Regions from separate parts of the Arthrobacter sp. BC5 genome, predicted to be linked through region 1. Evidence: predicted binding sites of a transcription regulator. Region 1 holds the regulator's gene; each other region holds the start of a gene.

Evidence for each region. Region 1 encodes HrcA, which represses chaperone genes, less so after heat shock. Its sites were predicted from a motif close to TTNGCACTCGNNNNNNNCGAGTGCNAA; they were not measured.
Region 2: a site for HrcA is predicted at 1,795-1,821, ahead of AC1MFI_RS05050 (Hsp20/alpha crystallin family protein). Genes of this name have one in related genera too.
Region 3: a site for HrcA is predicted at 3,749-3,775, ahead of groES (co-chaperone GroES). Genes of this name have one in related genera too.

What each region holds. Positions count from the first base shown of each region.
Region 1 is NZ_CM155273.1:2,790,209-2,796,374, forward strand. Features, by position in the region: gene AC1MFI_RS13045 (DUF4870 domain-containing protein) at 8-424, opposite strand; gene AC1MFI_RS13050 (DUF3097 family protein) at 503-1,354, opposite strand; gene hrcA (heat-inducible transcriptional repressor HrcA) at 1,530-2,543, shown strand; gene dnaJ (molecular chaperone DnaJ) at 2,630-3,757, shown strand; gene AC1MFI_RS13065 (16S rRNA (uracil(1498)-N(3))-methyltransferase) at 3,760-4,530, shown strand; gene AC1MFI_RS13070 (GerMN domain-containing protein) at 4,564-5,541, opposite strand; gene AC1MFI_RS13075 (PhoH family protein) at 5,950-6,166, shown strand, end outside.
Region 2 is NZ_CM155273.1:1,115,025-1,121,190, reverse strand. Features, by position in the region: gene AC1MFI_RS05060 (hypothetical protein) at 6-227, opposite strand; gene AC1MFI_RS05055 (SDR family oxidoreductase) at 329-1,126, opposite strand; gene AC1MFI_RS05050 (Hsp20/alpha crystallin family protein) at 1,243-1,713, opposite strand; tRNA gene AC1MFI_RS05045 (tRNA-Val) at 1,921-1,994, opposite strand; gene AC1MFI_RS05040 (DUF2630 family protein) at 2,160-2,411, shown strand; gene AC1MFI_RS05035 (haloacid dehalogenase type II) at 2,408-3,079, shown strand; gene AC1MFI_RS05030 (flavodoxin family protein) at 3,178-3,786, shown strand; gene nhaA (Na+/H+ antiporter NhaA) at 3,977-5,344, shown strand; gene AC1MFI_RS05020 (hypothetical protein) at 5,424-5,681, opposite strand; gene ku (non-homologous end joining protein Ku) at 5,678-6,166, opposite strand, start outside.
Region 3 is NZ_CM155273.1:2,081,206-2,087,371, reverse strand. Features, by position in the region: gene AC1MFI_RS09740 (ribonuclease J) at 1-1,385, shown strand, start outside; gene groL (chaperonin GroEL) at 1,623-3,236, opposite strand; gene groES (co-chaperone GroES) at 3,312-3,608, opposite strand; gene AC1MFI_RS09725 (siderophore ABC transporter substrate-binding protein) at 3,936-4,880, shown strand; gene AC1MFI_RS09720 (ABC transporter permease) at 4,912-5,925, shown strand; gene AC1MFI_RS09715 (iron chelate uptake ABC transporter family permease subunit) at 5,915-6,166, shown strand, end outside.

The DNA.
Region 1 (6,166 bases):
TGCCGAGCTAGCGGATCAGGCGCAGGTTGGCTGGGTAGCGGTACGGGCGTCCGCGATTGACCTGGATGCCGGCATTGACCGAGAAGACCGTGATCGCCACCCAGATGAGGGCGTTCACGACGGCGAAGACGCCGCCGATCTCCGGCACGAGCGACAGGAGCCACGCCGCCAGTGCGAGGATCGTGGGCGGAAGGGTGAAGTTCAGCGCCTCCTTGGACTCCTGCGCGGTGAACGGGCCGCGGTCCTTGAAGATGAGGAAGATCAGCAGGGAAGGGATGAAGCCCAGGATCCCACCGAAGTGGGCCAGTGTCGCGTACTGGCGATCCTCGGATGCCGTCAGTGGAAGGGCCTGTGCCGGGATTCCTTCGAACACCGGCTGCGATTCGCCCCGTCCGTGGTGCTGGTGGTCGGCGGTATTGGACAACGAGATTCCTTTGCTGGCTGGCGGAGGACCTTCCCCGGAAGGTGCTCCAAGGATACGTGGTGACGAGGAGCGGACGGCTCAGGCGGTGCCCGGGGGAGCGGTCAGGAAGTCGATGACTTCCTCGACCCTCCCGAGCAGCGAGGGCTCGAGGTCGGCGTAGGTGCTCACTCCGGCGAGGATCCGCTTCCAGCCGTGAGCCACGGCCGCCTGGTTGGAGTGCGGCCATCCGAGCCCCGCGAGGATACCCGTCTTCCAGTCCTGGTGGCGCGGCACCACGGGCCAGGCGTCGAGCCCGAGTGCGGCCGGTTTCACCGCCTGCCAGACGTCCACATAGGGGTGCCCGACGATCAGCACGTGGCTCCGGGCTCCGGGGACGGTCATCGCCTGCTGGGCTATCCGGGACTCCTTGGTCCCCGGCAGCAGGTGGTCCACGAGGATCCCGAGCCTGCGCTGCGGCCCGGGACCGAACGCCCGCACCGCCCCCTCCAGGTCGTCGACGCCGTGCAGCGGCTCGACGACGATGCCTTCGAGGCGGAGATCGTCGCCCCACACCTTCTCGACGAGTTCGGCGTCGTGCTGGCCCTCGACCCAGATCCTGCTGGCCCGCGCCGTCCGCGCCCGGGCGCCTTCGACCCGGACCGAACCCGACGCCGTCCGGGTGGCCGCCGGAGCGGCGCGCAGGGCGGGCGCAACGACGTGGACGGGCTGTCCGTCGAGGAGGAATCCGTGGCCGAGCCTGAACGTGCGGTGCTTGCCGCGCCGGTCCTCGAGCACCATGACGTGGAGCCCGCCGGACTTCTCGACGCGGACCACCGCTCCGACGAAGCCGCTCTGGACGTCCTCCAGGACCATGTCCTGCTCGACGGGGACGTCGGGCAGGGCGACCCGCTTCGGAGCCGTAATATCCTGTGCTCCCCAGCCGTAGTCCATGCCGGGCCCGTCCTTCCCACGAGGGCTCCGGCGGTGTGCCGCGGCCCGGGTTCCCAATGCTAACAATCGCTCCGAACGTACTAGACTTGGCACTTGGGTGTGTCGAGTGCTAACCGGCCGGGACCGCCCTGGAAGCGTGGTCGTGAGTGCGGGACAGATCCGGAGGTGCACAGGAATGAGTGAACCGCGACGCCTGGAGGTGCTCCGGGCCATCGTCGAGGACTATGTCCATTCGCGGGAGCCCGTCGGATCGAAGGCCCTGGTCGACCGCCACCAGCTCGGCGTCTCCTCCGCCACGATCCGCAACGACATGGCCGTCCTCGAGGAGGAGGGGCTCATCGCGGCCCCCCACACCAGTTCGGGGCGTATTCCCACCGACAAGGGCTACCGCCTCTTCGTCGACCGCATCTCCGAGGTGAAGCCGCTCTCGGCCCCCGAGAAGAAGGCCATACAGACCCTCCTGGAGGGTGCCGAGGACCTCGACGACGTCATGGACCGGACCGTCCGGTTGCTCGCGCAGCTCACCAACCAGGTCGCCGTCGTGCAGTTCCCCCGCGTCGGTGGTGCGTCCGTCCGGCACATCGAATTCGTGCTGCTCGCGCCCCAGCAGATCCTGGTCGTCCTGATCGCGACCAACGGCACCGTGCAGCAGCGCATCGTGCGCACCGATGGCGACCTCCAGGAGGCGGAGCTCGCCGAACTGAAGCAGCGCATCCTCTCTGCGGTGTCCGGCGTCAAGCTGTCGGCCCTGCCGGCCGAGCTCGGCATCGCGCAGTCCCAGTTGCCTCCTGCACTGAGGGCGCACGGGGGTACCATCGTGAAGGCGCTGGAGCAGCTCGCCGGACTCGGACGGGACGACCGGATCCTGCTGGCCGGCACGGCCAACCTCGCGAGGTCCACGGGTGATTTCCCGCTGAGCATCGGTCCCGTCCTCGAGGCGCTCGAGGAGCAGGTGGTCATGCTGAGGCTGCTGTCCGAGATGGAGTACGACGCGCGGGGCATCTCGGTGAGGATCGGGAGCGAGAACCCCTACGGAGGTCTCTCGGGCGCCTCCGTCGTGGCGACCGGCTACGGTCCGGATGCCGGCGCGAAGCTCGGGATCCTCGGTCCCACCCGCATGGACTACCCGACCACGATGGCCGCGGTTCGCGCCGTCGCCCGCTACCTCTCGAGGATCCTCGAGGAGTAGCCCGGCTACGGCAGCCCGCAGTATTGCCCGCCGGCACCGCCGGCGGGCAGAAGACAGAAGTCTCCAACAGGAAGTGATGTGCACGAGTGAGTAATCACTATGAGGTCCTCGGTCTGGCGCAGGGCGCGACCGGGGAGGAAATCAAGAAGGCGTACCGGAAGCTCGCCCGGAAGCTCCACCCGGACGTGAACCCGGGTGACGACGCGTCGGAGGAGTTCAAGCGCGTCAGCCACGCCTACGAGGTCCTGTCGGATCCCCAGAAGCGGCGCGTCTACGACACGACCGGCAATGAGAACGGGACCGACAACGGTTACGGATCGGGCTACTCGGGTTCCGGCTTCGCGTTCCAGGACATCTTCGAGACCTTCTTCGGCGGAGGCGGCCAGCCGGGCGCTCCTTCTCGGACGCGCCGCGGGCAGGATGCGCTCATCAATGTGCGCATCGACCTGAAGGACGCCGTCTTCGGCACGAACAAGAAGATCGAGGTGGACACCGCGGAGGTGTGCCCCACCTGCGACGGGACGTGCTGCCAGCCCGGCACCTCGCCCCGCACCTGCGACATCTGCGGCGGTTCGGGACAGGTCCAGCGCGCCGTGCGTTCGATCCTCGGCCAGGTCATGACGAGCGCGCCCTGCGGCACCTGCCAGGGGTACGGCACCGTCATCCCCAGCCCGTGCCACGAGTGCAGCGGCGAGGGACGTATCCGCGCCCGGCGCACGCTGACCATCAAGGTCCCCGCCGGCGTCAACACCGGCACGCGCATCCAGCTGGCAGGCCAGGGCGAGGCCGGCATCGCGGGCGGACCCCAGGGTGATCTCTACGTCGAGATCCGCGTCGCCACCGATTCGACCTTCCTGCGCAACGGCGACGACCTGCACGTGACGCTGAGCGTCCCGATGACGGCGGCCGCGCTGGGCACCAGCGTGCACCTGGACACGTACGACGGCGACCAGGAGCTGGTCATCAAGCCGGGCACGCAGTCCGGCGAGATCCTGACCCTCCGCGGGCTGGGCGTCACGCACCTCAGGAACCAGGGCAGGGGAGACCTGCGGGTCCACCTCAACGTGGAGACGCCCCGCAACGTCGACCAGCAGCAGGAGGAGCTCCTGCGCAGGCTCGCGGAGCTGCGGAACGAGGAATACACGGACGGCCAGCTGGCCAGCAGCGGTTCCGGCGTGTTCGCACGCCTGCGGGAGCGCCTCGGGAACCGCTGAGCATGACGCGCCCCCTCTTCTTCGGGCCCGGTGAGGCCGTCCGTGCCGCGTCCCCGGGTAGCGTCTTCGTCCTCGGCGGGGACGAGGGTCGCCACGCGGCGACCGTGCGCCGCCTCGCCGCGGGGGAACGCATCGACGTCTCCGACGGAGCCGGCTACCGGATCGGCGGGATGATCTCCGCGGTGGGGGCGGGCACCGTGGACGTCCGGGTGGAGACGGCCGGCCAGGAGCCGGCACCACGCCACACGCTCCTGCTCGTCCAGGCCCTGGCGAAGGGCGGTCGCGACGAGCAGGCCGTGGAGTCGGCGACCGAGCTCGGCGTCGACGCCGTCGTGCCATGGCACGCCGAACGGAGCATCGTCCGATGGCGCGGCGACAGGGCGGAGAAGGGTCGGCAGAAGTGGGTGTCCCTCGTGGGTGCTGCCTCGAAGCAGTCCCGACGGTCTTTCGTGCCCGAGGTCCATGCCGTCATGGACACCTCGCGGCTGGCCGCCTGGGCAGCTGCGTCCGTTGACCGCGTCGTCGTCCTGCACGAGGACGCCGGGTCGTCCCTGGCCGACCAGGTGTCGGCGCTCCGTGCCGCCGGTTCGCTCGACGCCCCGTCGTCCACCGCCGTCGTCGTCGGGCCCGAAGGTGGGATCAGCGAGGCGGAGCTCGAGAAGCTGCTGGCCGTCGGTGCTCGTGCGGCCCGGCTCGGACCCCACGTGCTGCGGTCGTCCTCGGCGGGCCCGGCGGCCCTGGTCCTGCTGAACCACCTGCTCGGGCGCTGGTAGGCCGCCGGAGCGGGTTGCCCTGCCGCGGGGTGACTACCTCACGACGACCGTCTTCGAGTCCTCGGCCTCACCGCTGCCGGTAGGGGCGGACACCGTGATCCCGTACCGTCCGGGGGGAAGCGTCACGGAGAAGGAATAGGCACCGGGAGCGCCGTCCTCGGGCAGGATGTCCACGGTGCCGTCCCTGAAGAGAGCGGTGTCGCCGCCCTCGGAGCCGTCCGCGCTGCGGTCGATCCGCCACGAGACCGTGTCCTCCGAGGCCGGTCCGAGCCCGCGGATGGTCAGCGCGGCGGATTCCGCCTCGACCCCCTCCTGGGGGTCGATGATCCATACAGGAGCGAGAGCGGACGTGTCGCGGGTCCATTCGCCGCCGAGGTCGACGGAGTCGAAGGCCCGGTAGTCCGCTGCTCCGTCCACGAGCACGACGATCGAACTCGCTTCGCCGCCCTGGATCAGGCCGGCGTTCGACGCCGCAGCCGTCGCGGTGTAGACGAGCTGCTGGAGGGCGAGGCGCGCGTCGTCCGGGCCGAGCTTCTCCGAGAAGGCGTCGGAGGAGATGTCGAGGGTGATCACGTTCTTCGTCGAGATCGAGGACCGTACGCTCGATGCCTTCCGCCAGGGCGAGCGGTAGTCGGGATCCAGCGGCCGCCCCGATGTCATGAGCTGCACCGCATCGGCGATGGGGTCGCCGGTGGTCTCGTCGGGCGCCGCCAGGAATTCCCGGAACAGCCTGTCGCCCCCATCGACGTCGCCGAGCCAGTAGACCGGCAGGAGCGGCTCGGCAGGGCCCGCTGCCGCCCCCTGGGCCTGGATGGTGGCGTCGGCGGGCGCGGACTCAGCGCCCTCCGACGCCGGGAGCGGTTCGGGCAGGGCGGTCGTGGGGGCGCTGCCCTGCAGCAGGCCGACATTCGGGGCGAGGAACACGCTGCTGGCCACGAGCACCGTGCCGGAGGCCAGGAGCATGCCGCGCAAGCCCAGGCGGCTCCTCTTCAGGGGGTCCTGCTCGTTCATGCCGGCCCCCTTCCGTCAGGCGCGCCGGTGCGCGGATCGATTCGTGGAATGCGTCGCGGTCCGGCACGAGCGCCGACAGGAGGGCGTCGGCCGGAACGCGCACCGCAGGGCGGCTGCCGGGCCCACCGGACCTGCTTCAGCTTGGCACAGGGAGGATGGCGCGGGCGCAGGAAAAGGTGCGCTCGGGGGGACTGAAACCCGATCGATACGAGACCGTTGCCGATTCGCGATGAAACCCGAGTGCTGCTCGATCCTTCGACGGGAAAAGCACGGAGGCGGGAATCAAGGCCGCTCCGCTCCTGTTGACAAAAGAGGGATGGCGTAGCATTGGCATTTCTGCGACTCCAGCAGCACATCATCAGGACGACTACTCCACTGAGGGGCGATCAGAGGCCGGACGGCCGATCTATGAGCGAATCTTCGACAGGCATCAATGCGGCAGGACTGGACACCAGGACGTTCGTCTTCGGATCGACGGCGCAGATGGTGCAGGCACTGGGTTCCAACGACGAGGCCCTCCGCCTGATCGAGGACTCGTTCCCCGGGGTCGGACTGCAGGCCAGGGGTAACGAACTGACCATCACCGGGCCGTCGGCGGACGTGCTGCGCACCGAACGGCTCATCG
Region 2 (6,166 bases), 1.7 Mb from region 1:
TCGGCCTACCCCCGGCGGAGGCGGTAGCCGTCACCCCGGTGCACGAGGCGGCGGCCACCGCCGTCGTGCAGCTGGATCCACACGACGGAGGAGTCGTCGGTCCTCATGTCGAGGACCCCGCGGAGCTGTGCGCCGGCCGCGTGCTGGAGGGTGACGTGCTCGCCTCGCTTGAAGCCCGACCAGTCCTGCGTCTCGGAATCGGCGGTCGGGGTGAGGGGCGTGTCCATGGCGGGCCTTTCGGGAGGTTCCGGGCTTCCCACGCTAGCCTCGGCTCCTGAACGCCGCATGAACGCCCGCTGAAGGTTGGCGCGTCCTCACGGGGACGGGGTCAGAGGGTGCGCCAGTCCCCGCTGGTGAGGTGGGAGCCTGCCTGCGGTCCCATGAGGAGCATGCCGCCGTCCACCACGAACGAGGCGCCGTTGACATAGCTGGAGGAGCCGGACGCGAGGAAGGCGACGACGTCGGCGATCTCCTCAGGAGCGCCCGGCCGGCCCAGCGGGATCCCGGGGCGGTCCATGGTGCGCGGATCCTGTTCCTCGGAGTCGTTCATCGGGGTGTTGATCTCGCCGGGCAGGACTGCATTCGCAGTGATGCCGCGGTCCGCGAGTTCGAGGGCGATGGTCCGGATGAGGCCCCCGAGCCCGTGCTTGGAGGCGTCATAGGCGGCCGATCCCACGCGTGGCTGCTCCTGGTGGACGCTGGTGACGGCGATGATGCGCCCACCCCTGCCTCCGTCGATCATGTGGCGGGCCGCACGCTGCAGGCAGACGAAGGCGCCGTCGAGATTGGCGCCCATGGTGCCGCGCCAGGTGTCCCAGTCCGTCTCCATGAACATGGTGCCGCCATTGACGCCCGCGTTGTTGACGAAGACATCGAGCCCGCCGAGCTCCTTCGCGAGCTGGTCGACGACATCACCGCACGCCGGCGCGTCCGTGGTGTCGAGCTGAGCGACGGCGGCCCGCACGCCCTTCTCCCGCACGAGGCGCGCGGTCTCCTCCGCGCCCTCCTGGTCGGAGTGCCAGGTGACGCCGACGTCGCAGCCCGCTGCTGCGAGGGCGATGGCGGTGGCCCGTCCGATACCGGAGTCGGAGCCGGTGACTATTGCCTTGCTCGGTGTGAAGTCCATACTCCATCCTTTGCACCCGGCCCGACGGCCCGCAAGGAAAATCTGGGCGGAGGCGTGCGTCAACGGCCGGTACCCCCGGGCGGAAGCCCGGGGGTACCGGCCGTGGCCGAGAGGTACTACGCCTCGACGGCCCCCTGGCGTCCGGCGTCGGAAGCCTCGACGGTCGTCGACTGGACCGCAGCGGAGGACTCCCCGCTGACGACCTCGATCTTGCGGGCCTTGGCGCGCTCGCTGACGGGGATCATCACGTTGAGGACCCCGTTCTCGTAGCGGGCCGAGATCCCCTCGGTGTCGATGCCCTGGCCCAGGTTGAGCTGGCGCAGGAACGAGCCGCTCTCGCGTTCGCGGGTCAGCCACTTGACGCCCTCGGCACCGCGGAGCGTGCGCTCGGCGCGGATGGTGAGGAGCTGGCCGTCGACGTCGATGTCGACCGAGCCGGGATCGATGCCCGGGAGGTCCGCGGAGAGGATGTAGTGGTCCTTCTCGCGGTAGAGGTCCATCGGCATGAGACGGAGACCGGGGCGGCTCTCCAGCAGGGCGCCGGCAACGCGGTCCAGCTCACGGAACGGATCGAATTTCATGGCCATGGGAAACAACTCCTTCGCATGTGCCACCGGGTGGTGGTTCTTCTCCTGGGTTGAGCGCCCTCCGCTCAACTACGAAAAATGTTAGCACTCGGTCCCTTTGAGTGCTAAGGGGAGAATCTTCGCCCTGGACGAACGCAGACACGCGGAAGGCCCGTACCGATGATTCGGTACGGGCCTTCCGCGTGTGCTGTCTCCAGCCGATCCTCGTGCCTGCGCGGGGCCTCGATCCCCGGGCCTTCCGCGTGTGAAGCGGATGCTCTACCAGACTGAGCTACACAGGCAATTGGTTCTCCCATAGCTTAGGCCATCCGGGCGCCGCGCCAAATTCAGGTGCCGCACGTCGCGCCACCGGACGCTGGCCATCGGTCCCTGGCCTCAGTAGCCTGAAGGAAAGCATGCTGATCATCCACCCGTGCCGGCACGGCAGACGACGAAGGGACCGCACCATGGACAACCAGGACCTCCTGCAGCGCATCCAGGCACTCGTACAGGAGGAGCACGACCTCCGTGACCAGCCCCAGGACGCCGGAGCCGGCGCCGAGCACCAGGATCACGCGGCCCGGCTGAAGCGCGTCGAGGAGGATCTCGACCAGTGCTGGGACCTGCTCCGCCAGCGCCGTGCGAAGGCCGATGCCGGTGAGGATCCCGCCGATGCCGATGCCCGTCCCATCGGCCAGGTGGAGGGGTACCGCCAGTGACGGCGCCGCCCGTGGTGCTGTTCGACGTCAACGGCACGCTGTCGGACATGGAACCCCTGTCCCAGCACTTCGAGGAGATCGGCGCGCCTCCGCAGCTGGCCGCGCTGTGGTTCGCCTCGGTGCTCCGGGATGGCTTCGCGCTCACCGCCGTCGGGCAGAACCCTGCCTTCCGGGAGGTCGCCGAGGGTGCGTTGCAGGCGGTCCTCACCGGCCAGATCCTCAACCGGGACCTCGACGACGCGGTCGCCCACATCATGTCGGCGCTGCAGGGGCTCGCCGTGCACCCGGATGTCGTAGAGGGCATCCGTGCCCTAGCCTCCGCGGGCTTCGGCGTCGCCCTGCTGACCAATGGCGCGACGGCGACGGCGGAGGCACTCCTGGAACGGGCCGGTGTCCGGGACCAGGTCCTGGCCATCCTGTCGGTCGAGGACGCGCCGCGCTGGAAGCCCGCGCCCGAGTCCTATGCCTACGCCCTCGACACCCTGCAGAGGGAGGCGGGCGACGTCGTGCTCGTCGCCGTCCACCCCTGGGACATCGATGGCGCTGCGCGGGCAGGGCTCCGGACCGCCTGGCTCAACCGCGACGGCTCGCCCTACCCTCCCGTGATGACGGCACCCGATCACGAGGTGCCCTCGATCACCGGCCTGCCCGGCGCCCTCGAGGGGTGAGTGCCGTCGGCCATCCATCGCGCGGGTGAGCGTCGCCCACCTCCCGTGACCGGCCGCCGTCCCGGTGGCCGCGTGATCCCCACCAGTAGGAGCAACCCATGCCAGACCTGACCGCGTTCGCGCTGATCTGCAGTCTCACGCCGTCCCCTGCACCGTCCAGTTCCGACCTGATGGCCCGGCACATCCTCGACCGGTTCGCCGAACGGGGCATCGCCACATCCAGCGCCCGCGTGGTGGACCACGACGTCGCGCCCGGGGTGCAGAAGGACATGGGCAACGGCGACGAGTGGCCGGTCCTCCGCGAGAAGATCCTCGCCGCCGACATCCTCGTGCTGTCCACGCCGATCTGGGTGGGACACCCCTCCAGTCTCGCGCAGCGGGTCATGGAACGGCTCGACGCCGATATCGCCGAGACGGACGAGGAGGGGCGGCCGGTCATGGCCGGCAAGGTGGCCGTCGTCGCCGTGGTGGGCAACGAGGACGGTGCCCACAAGACGGTCGCCGACATGATGCAGGGACTGAACGACATCGGCTTCTCCCTGCCGTCGCAGGGCTCCACCTACTGGGTGGGCGAGGCCATGCAGTCCGTCGACTTCAAGGACCTCGCCGAAGTGCCGGAGGTGGTCGCCACGACGGCGGCCGGTGTCGTCCGCAACGCCGAGCACCTGGCGAAGCTGCTGCGCCGTGAGAACTTCCCCCTGGAGTAAGCGGTGGTATCACGAAAGCCGGGCTCCTCGGCACCGGCATGGAAGGGACGGGACGCCGGTTGGGAGGCTAGGCTGGAAGCTCTGGTGAGCCGGGAAGTCTGGTCGGCGCTCCCACGAGCGCGCCCGATCGAAGGATCTTCCCATAAGTGACCAGCCCTCGCACCAGCAGCCGTCCCCACCCGGCAGCCACGTGTTCACGCGCAGCAGCTATCCCGAGCACCTGCGCGTCACGAGCATCCTGCGCAAGGAGACCGTCGGTGGGGCGCTTCTCCTGGTCGCCACCGTGGTGGCCCTCGTCCTGGCCAACTCCCCGGCGGCGGACGCCTACTTCGCGGTGAGGGACTTCCGGTTCGGCTACGAGCCCTGGCATCTCGAACTCAGCGTCGGTGCGTGGGCTGCGGACGGATTGCTCGCCATCTTCTTCTTCCTCGCGGGCCTCGAGCTGAAGCGTGAGTTCGTCGCGGGGGACCTCCGGAAGTTCGATCGAGCCATCGTGCCGATCGCCGCTGCGCTCGGCGGGGTGATCGTGCCGGCGCTGGTCTACGTGGCCATCACCCTCGGCGCCGGGCCGGAGGCGCTGCGCGGCTGGGCGATCCCGACGGCGACCGACATCGCCTTCGCCGTGGCCGTCCTCGCCGTCGTCGGATCCCACCTCCCGAGCGCGCTGCGCATCTTCCTGCTCACGCTCGCCGTCGTCGACGACCTCCTGGCCATCAGCATCATCGCGTTCTTCTACTCGGAGGACATCTCCGTCCCGCCGCTGCTCATCGCGATCGTGCCGCTGGCCGTCTACGCCTTCCTTGCGCAGCGCTTCCCCACCTTCTTCCAGCGCAGGGCCTGGGCGCCCTGGGTCATCCTCCTCCCCATCGGGTTCGTGGTGTGGGTGCTCGTGCACGAGTCCGGCGTCCATGCCACGGTGGCCGGGGTGCTGCTCGGCTTCATGATCCCCGTGCTGCCCAAGGAGCCGAAGCCCGCGGCGGGTGTCGGGATCGAACCGATCACCGTGGAGGACGACGACGGTCCCCTGCAGGCGCATGATGTCACTCCGGACGGACTGGCCGACACCCTCGAACACAGCATCCGCCCGCTGTCCGCGGGGTTCGCAGTGCCCGTCTTCGCGTTCTTCTCGGCAGGCGTGGCGATCGGCGGCGTCGAGGGCCTCATCAGCGCCGTCACCGATCCCATCGCCGTCGGCATCATGGTGGCGCTCGTGATCGGCAAGCCGGTGGGCATCCTCCTTGCCACCCTCGCCGTCACGAAGACCACGAAGGCCAGTCTCGATCCGGATCTCCGGTGGGTCGACGTCCTCGGCGTCGCGATGCTGGCCGGCGTCGGCTTCACGGTCTCGCTGCTCATCAGTGAACTCGGCTTCGGGCAGGGTACGCCGGAGGACGACCACGCGAAGGTCGCCATCCTCGGCGGTTCCCTGATCGCCGCGCTCGCCGCAGCCGCCCTGCTGCGACGGCGCAACAGGCGCTACCGGGAGATCGAGGAGCAGGAGAAGATCGACGCCGACGGCGATGGCGTCCCGGACGTCTTCGAGCGCCACCAGGGCTGAGTCCCCCGGAGCACGGCGCCGACGCCGCCGGGCCCCCCGCGGCGGAGAACCCGGGGGCGCGACCGCGGTCCGGACGGGGTCAGGCCGGCCTGCGGCGCCAGAGCCAGGCCAGCGTCAGCGCGCCGGCGCTGCGCCGGAAACCGCTCTGCCCGGAGACGACCTCGAGCGCCGCCCAGATCGCCAGGCACGCGGAACTCGCGAGGCGCAGGCGCACACGGTTCCTGTCCTCGAGCGCCAGAAAGGACGCGCCACCGAGCAGGGCCCATCCCAGGATCGGCGCGTTCGGCTTCTGTACGACCGTCTGGCGGCCGAGGCTGTCCGTGAAGAATCCCATCATGCGCCCTTCTGCTTGGAGGTGCCGGCTGCCTTCTTGGCACCTGCCTTCTTCTCGCGGTTCTTCTCCACGCTGCGGCGCAGGGCCTCCATGAGGTCCAGCACGTTGTCGCCGTCGTCCCCGTCCTTGTCCGCGCCGAAGGTGGCCTCCGTGTCGATGGTGTCGCCCTTCTCGATCTTGGCGTCGATCAGGGTACGCAGCTGGACCTGGTAGTCGTCGGTGAAGTTCTCCGGATCGAAGTCGGTGGAGAAGGACTCGACGAGCGCCGCCGACATCTGCTTCTCCTTCGCGGAGATGCGTACTTTCTCCTCCAGGGCGGGGAAGGATGCCTCCCGCACCTCGTCGTCCCAGAGCAGTGTCTGGAGCATCAGTACGTCGCCGCGCACGCGCAGCGCGGCGAGGCGGCTCTTCTGGCGCAGGGAGAACTGCACGATCGCGGTGCGGTCCGTCTCCTCGAGCGTGCGCCGCAGCAGCACGTAGGCCTTGGT
Region 3 (6,166 bases), 710 kb from region 1:
ACATCCCCCTGGTCGGCTCGCGGCTCACGCTCGCCTTCATCGAGGCGAAGCTCAAGGAACACCGCATCACGCCGAAGACCGTCCAGGTCAAGGAAGGCGACCGCCGCACCATGGGCGGGTTCGACCTCGAGTTCGTCGCGGTGAACCACTCCATCCCGGACTCCCTTGCCGTCGCCATCCGCACCGCGGCCGGCATGGTGCTGCACACGGGCGACTTCAAGATGGACCAGTTCCCCCTGGACCGCCGCATCACGGACCTCGGCGCCTTCGCGCGCCTCGGCGCCGAGGGCGTGGACCTGTTCCTCACGGACTCCACGAACGCCGACGTCCCCGGTTTCACGACATCCGAGAAGGACCTCGGCCCGGCGATCGACGCGGTGTTCCGCACGGCGCCGCGCAGGATCATCGTCTCGAGCTTCGCGAGTCACATCCACCGCATCCAGCAGATCATCGACACGGCGCACCGCCACAACCGCAAGGTGGCGTTCGTGGGCCGCTCGATGGTGCGGAACATGACCATCGCCGCGGACCTCAAGTACCTGAACATCCCGCAGGGACTGCTCGTGGACTTCAAGAAGCTCGAGCGCAGCGACGACCACAAGGTGGTCCTGATCTGCACCGGTTCGCAGGGTGAGCCCATGGCCGCCCTCTCGCGCATGGCCAACAACGACCACGCCATCCGCATCACGGAGGGTGACACCGTACTGCTGGCCAGCTCGCTCATCCCGGGCAACGAGAACGCCATCTACGGCATCATCAACGCCCTCACCGAGATCGGCGCCAACGTGGTCCACAAGGGCAACGCGAAGGTGCACGTCTCCGGCCACGCCAGCGCCGGCGAGCTCGCGTACTGCTACAACATCGTCAAGCCCCGCAACGTCATGCCGGTGCACGGCGAGTGGCGCCACCTGCGCGCCAACTCGGAGATCGCCGTCGCCACCGGCGTCGATCCCCGGAACGTCGTCATCGCACAGGACGGCGTCACCGTCGACCTCGTGCGCGGCCGCGCCACGCTCTCGGGCAAGGTGGAGGCAGGGCTCGTCTTCGTCGACGGCGACAGCGTCGGCGGCATCACGGAGGAGGACCTCGTGGAGCGCCGCCGCCTGGCGGAGGAGGGCGTCGTCACGGTCCTCGCGATCATCGACCCCGACAACGGTGACATCGCCGAGGCCCCCGAGTTCTTCACGAAGGGCTTCTCCTGCTCGGACGAGGACCTCGACAAGGCCGGTGCCGCCGTCGAGAAGGCACTCCGCGACTCCGCGTCGAACCGCCAGGGCGGCCGGCGCCAGGATCCGGAGGACATCATCGAGCGGGCCACGGCCAACTGGATGCGCCGGTACTACAACCGCCAGCCGGTCGTCACGGCCATCGTCGTCGACGCGTAGGTCCGCCCCTCACCCAGCACCACCCGGAGCCCCGGTACTCGCCAGAGTGTCGGGGCTCCGTCGTCCGGTGGCGCAGTGGAGTGCGGGCCGTACGAACGATCCCACCGGAACGGGCCCCTGAACGGAATGGTTCCCGCGGTGGCCTAGCTCATCGGCCGGGAACGCAGCAGCACCCCGGCTCCGAGGAACCGGGGTGCTGCTGCGTGCTGGAACCGAGCGGGCCGGAGCCCTGTCGTCCTAGTGCGAGTGGCCGTGGCCCTCGTCGTCGGACTCCTCGGGCTTCTCGACCACGAGGGTCTCCGTGGTGAGCACCAGCGCCGCGATGGAGGCCGCGTTGCGCAGGGCGGAGCGCGTCACCTTCACGGGGTCGATGATTCCGGCGTCCACGAGGTTCTCGTACTCGCCGGTCGCGGCGTTGAAGCCGTGGCCGTCCTCGAGGTCGGTGACCTTCGCGACGACGACGTAGCCCTCGTGGCCCGCGTTCTCGGCGATCCAGCGCAGCGGCTGGGCGAGGGCGCGACGGACGAGGCCGACGGCGGTGGCCGCGTCGCCCTCGAGTGCCAGGACCTCGGGATCGGTGTCCAGGGCCTTGCCCGCGTGGACCAGTGCGGAACCGCCACCGGCCACGATGCCCTCTTCGAGTGCGGCACGCGTCGAGGACACGGCGTCCTCGATGCGGTGCTTCTTCTCCTTGAGCTCGACCTCGGTGGCCGCGCCGACCTTGATCACGCCGATACCGCCGGCGAGCTTCGCGAGGCGCTCCTGGAGCTTCTCGCGGTCCCAGTCGGAGTCGGTGCGCTCGACCTCGGCGCGGATCTGCGCCACACGGTCGGCGACGTCGGACTCGCTGCCGGTGCCGTCGACGATGGTGGTGGCGTCCTTGGTGACGGTGATCCGGCGTGCGGATCCCAGCACCTCGAGGCCCACCTGGTCCAGCTTCAGGCCGAGGTCCGGGGAGACGACCTGCGCACCCGTGAGGGTCGCGATGTCCTGCATCATGGCCTTGCGGCGGTCGCCGAAGCCGGGAGCCTTGACGGCGACGACGTTGAGGGTCCCACGGATCTTGTTGACCACGAGCGTGGAGAGCGCCTCGCCCTCGATGTCCTCGGCGATGATGAACAGCGGCTTGCCCGCCTGGAGGGCCTTCTCGAGCAGCGGCAGGAATTCCTGCAGCGAGGAGATCTTGCCGGAGTTGATGAGGATGAGCGCGTCCTCGAGGACGGCTTCCTGGCGCTCGGCGTCGGTCACGAAGTACGGCGAGAGGTAGCCCTTGTCGAACTGCATGCCCTCGGTGAGGACGAGTTCGGTCTGCGTGGAGGAGGACTCCTCGATGGTGATCACACCATCCTTGCCGACCTTGTCGAACGCCTCGGCGAGGAGGTCGCCGACCTCGGTGCTCTGTGCGGAGATGGAGGCGACGTTGGCGGTCTGCTGGCCGACCACCTCGCGGGCGTTCTCGAGCAGGCGCTTGGCGACGGCCTCGACCGACACCTCGATGCCGTGCTTGAGCTGTCCGGGAGCGGCGCCGGCGGCCACGTTGCGGAGGCCTTCCTTGACCAGGGCCTGCGCCAGGACGGTGGCGGTGGTGGTTCCGTCACCGGCGACGTCGTTGGTCTTGGTGGCGACTTCCTTGGCCAGCTGGGCGCCGAGGTTCTCGTACGGGTCGTCGAGTTCGATCTCACGGGCGATCGTGACGCCGTCGTTCGTGATGGTGGGCGCACCCCACTTCTTGTCGAGCACGACGTTGCGTCCGCGGGGGCCCAGCGTCACCTTGACGGTGTTCGCGAGCTTGTCCACGCCGGCCTCGAGGGCACGGCGGGCGGCGTCGTTGAATTCCAACTGCTTTGCCATTTGTTGGTTCCTTTCAGGCTTGTGCAGCGAGAAAAACCCCGGCCACTGCGGGCCGGGGCTCTTCCAATCGGGGTACTACTTGACGACGACTGCGAGGACGTCGCGGGCGGAGAGGACCAGGTACTCCTGGCCACCGTGCTTGACCTCGGTTCCGCCGTACTTCGAGTAGATGACGATGTCGCCCTCGGCGACGTCGACGGGAACGCGGTTGCCGTTGTCGTCGACGCGACCCGGTCCAACTGCTACGACTTCGCCCTCCTGGGGCTTCTCCTTGGCCGTGTCCGGGATGACGAGGCCGGAAGCAGTGGTCTGCTCGGCTTCGAGGGGGCGGACAACAATACGATCTTCAAGAGGCTTAATAGAGACCGACACTCGGGCTCTCCTTTGCGTTCGATACCAATGGAATGTAGGCCGTCGGGCTGGGCGTGAACCGTCGTCGCGGTGCCGGCGAACGCTTCCCTCGGGATTAGCACCCACGAGGAGTGAGTGCCAACTCCGACTGTATGCAACGGCTAGCACTCGGTCAAGGCGAGTGCCAGTCATGGCGACTTCCGGGACGCCGGGTGACGCACACCACGTCGAATACATCATGCTTCGGTTGCGTAATTCCCGAGCTTCCCTCTAGATTCGAGGAGGTAAGGCACTCCTTACTTCTTCGGCGGTCGGCGAGCCCGGCCCTTCCTCCACGGAGTTCATCCCATGGCACACGTGCGCCTCGCCGTCCTTTCCGCAGCCGCTGCGGCCACCCTCGCCCTGTCGGCCTGCGGCGGTTCCTCCGAGGCCGCCGATGAGCCGGCAGCGGCGTCGAGCGTCTCGGTCGAGCACGTGCAGGGCACCACCGACGTCCCCGTGGACCCCGAGACCGTCTTCACCTTCGACCTCGGCGCCCTGGACACGCTGGACGCCCTCGGCGTCGACGTCGACGGCGTACCGCAGGGCACCCTGCCCGATCAGCTCTCTGCGTACGAGGGCGGGGACATCACGAACATCGGGTCCATGAAGGAACCCGACTTCGAGGCGATCGCCGCCGCGGCCCCCGACCTGATCATCATCTCGGGTCGCGTCGCCGACTCCTACGACGAGCTCTCCGACATCGCACCGACGATCGACCTCAGCGTGGATGCCGCCGATCCGATCGCGAGCTTCACGAAGCACACCGAATCCCTCGGCCGGATCTTCGGCGCGGAGGACGAGGTCGCCGACCGCCTCGCCGCCCTCGACACCGGGATCGCGGAGACGAAGGAAGCCGCGGCATCCGCGGGCAACGGCCTGATCCTGCTGACCAGCGCGGGCGAGGTCACGGCGTACGGCGCCGGATCGCGTTTCGGCCTGATCCACGACGTGCTCGGCGTCGAGCCGGCTGCCGAGGTGAAGACCGAAGGCACGCACGGCGAGGCGGTCTCCTTCGAGTACATCGCCGAGATCAACCCGGCCCACCTGTTCGTGATCGATCGCGACGCCGCCGTCGGTGAAGCCGGTGCAGCCGGATCCGCCGTCCTGGACAACGAGCTCGTCAACGGCACGGATGCCGCCAGGAACGGCGCCATCACCTACCTCGACTCCGCGAGCTGGTACCTCATCGGGTACGGCCTGAACAACCTCGACGCCATGGTGTCGGCCGTCAACGAGGCCGTCGCGGCCTGATCCGCCCCGCCGTTCCTGCGGCAGGCGCCCCATGGCAGCACTCTCCGTCCGGCCCGAGAAGCCGGTACAGCAGCACGGTTCCACCCGGTCGCCCGCCCTCTGGCCGGCCGGTGGAGCCGTGCTGCTCCTTGCCCTCGTCAGCCTCTTCGTCGGCGTCTCCGAGGTGTCTCCCGCCGACCTGCTGGCCGGCGACGCGGCCGCGTGGCAGACCTTCCTGGTCAGCCGGGTCCCGCGCACCCTCGCTGTCATCCTGGCGGGCGTCGCGCTCGGGATCGCGGGTTTCATCCTGCAGCTCATGGCCCGCAACCGGTTCGTGGAGCCCTCCACCGTCGGCACCGCGGAGTCCGCCACCGCGGGAATCCTCGTGGCGACCCTGCTCCTGCCCGGCGCCCCCATCGTGGCGAAGATGCTGATCGCGGCCCTGTTCGCCATGGCCGGCACGGCGCTCTTCCTGTCCGTCCTGCGGCGGATACCGCTGCGCAACACGCTGATCGTCCCTCTGGTCGGCATCATGCTCGGCGGGGTCATCGCGGCTGTGACCACGTTCTTCGCCTACCGGTTCGACCTGCTCCAGACGCTCAACACCTGGATGATCGGGGACTTCTCCGGCCTCATCCGCGGCCGCTACGAGCTGCTGTGGATCGTCGCGGTGCTCGCCCTCCTGGGCTACGTGTGCGCGGACCGCTTCACGGTGGCCGGCATGGGCGAGGAGTTCACCACCAATCTCGGCCTGAACTACCGGCGCACCATGAACCTCGGGCTGGTGCTCGTGAGCCTCATCAGCGCCGTCGTCGTGGTGGTGGTCGGTGCCATCCCGTTCCTCGGGCTGATCGTCCCCAACCTCGTGTCCCTGCTCATCGGCGACAACGTGCGCCGGGCGGTGCCCTGGATCGCCGTCTTCGGGGCGGGCTTCGTCCTGGCGTGCGACATCCTCGGACGCGTCATCCGCTTCCCCTACGAGGTGCCGGTCGGCGTGATCGTCTCGGTCGTCGGCAGTGCCCTGTTCATCACGCTGCTCGTTCGGAGGAACGCCGGTGCGCGCTAGGACCACTTCCCTGCCGACCGCCGTCGTGCAGTCCGGTCGGAAGCCCGTGAAGGCGCTTCCGCCGGCCGTCTGGCTGGTGGTTCTCGGCATCACCGCGGCAGCGCTGATCACCGCGTTCCTGCTCGTCGGCCTCGAGGGCAACCTCGCCTACATCCTGCCCCGCCGGCTCAACCGCGTCGGGGCGATGGTGCTGGTCGCTGTCGCCGTCGGCGTGTCCACGGTGCTCTTCCAGACCGTCACG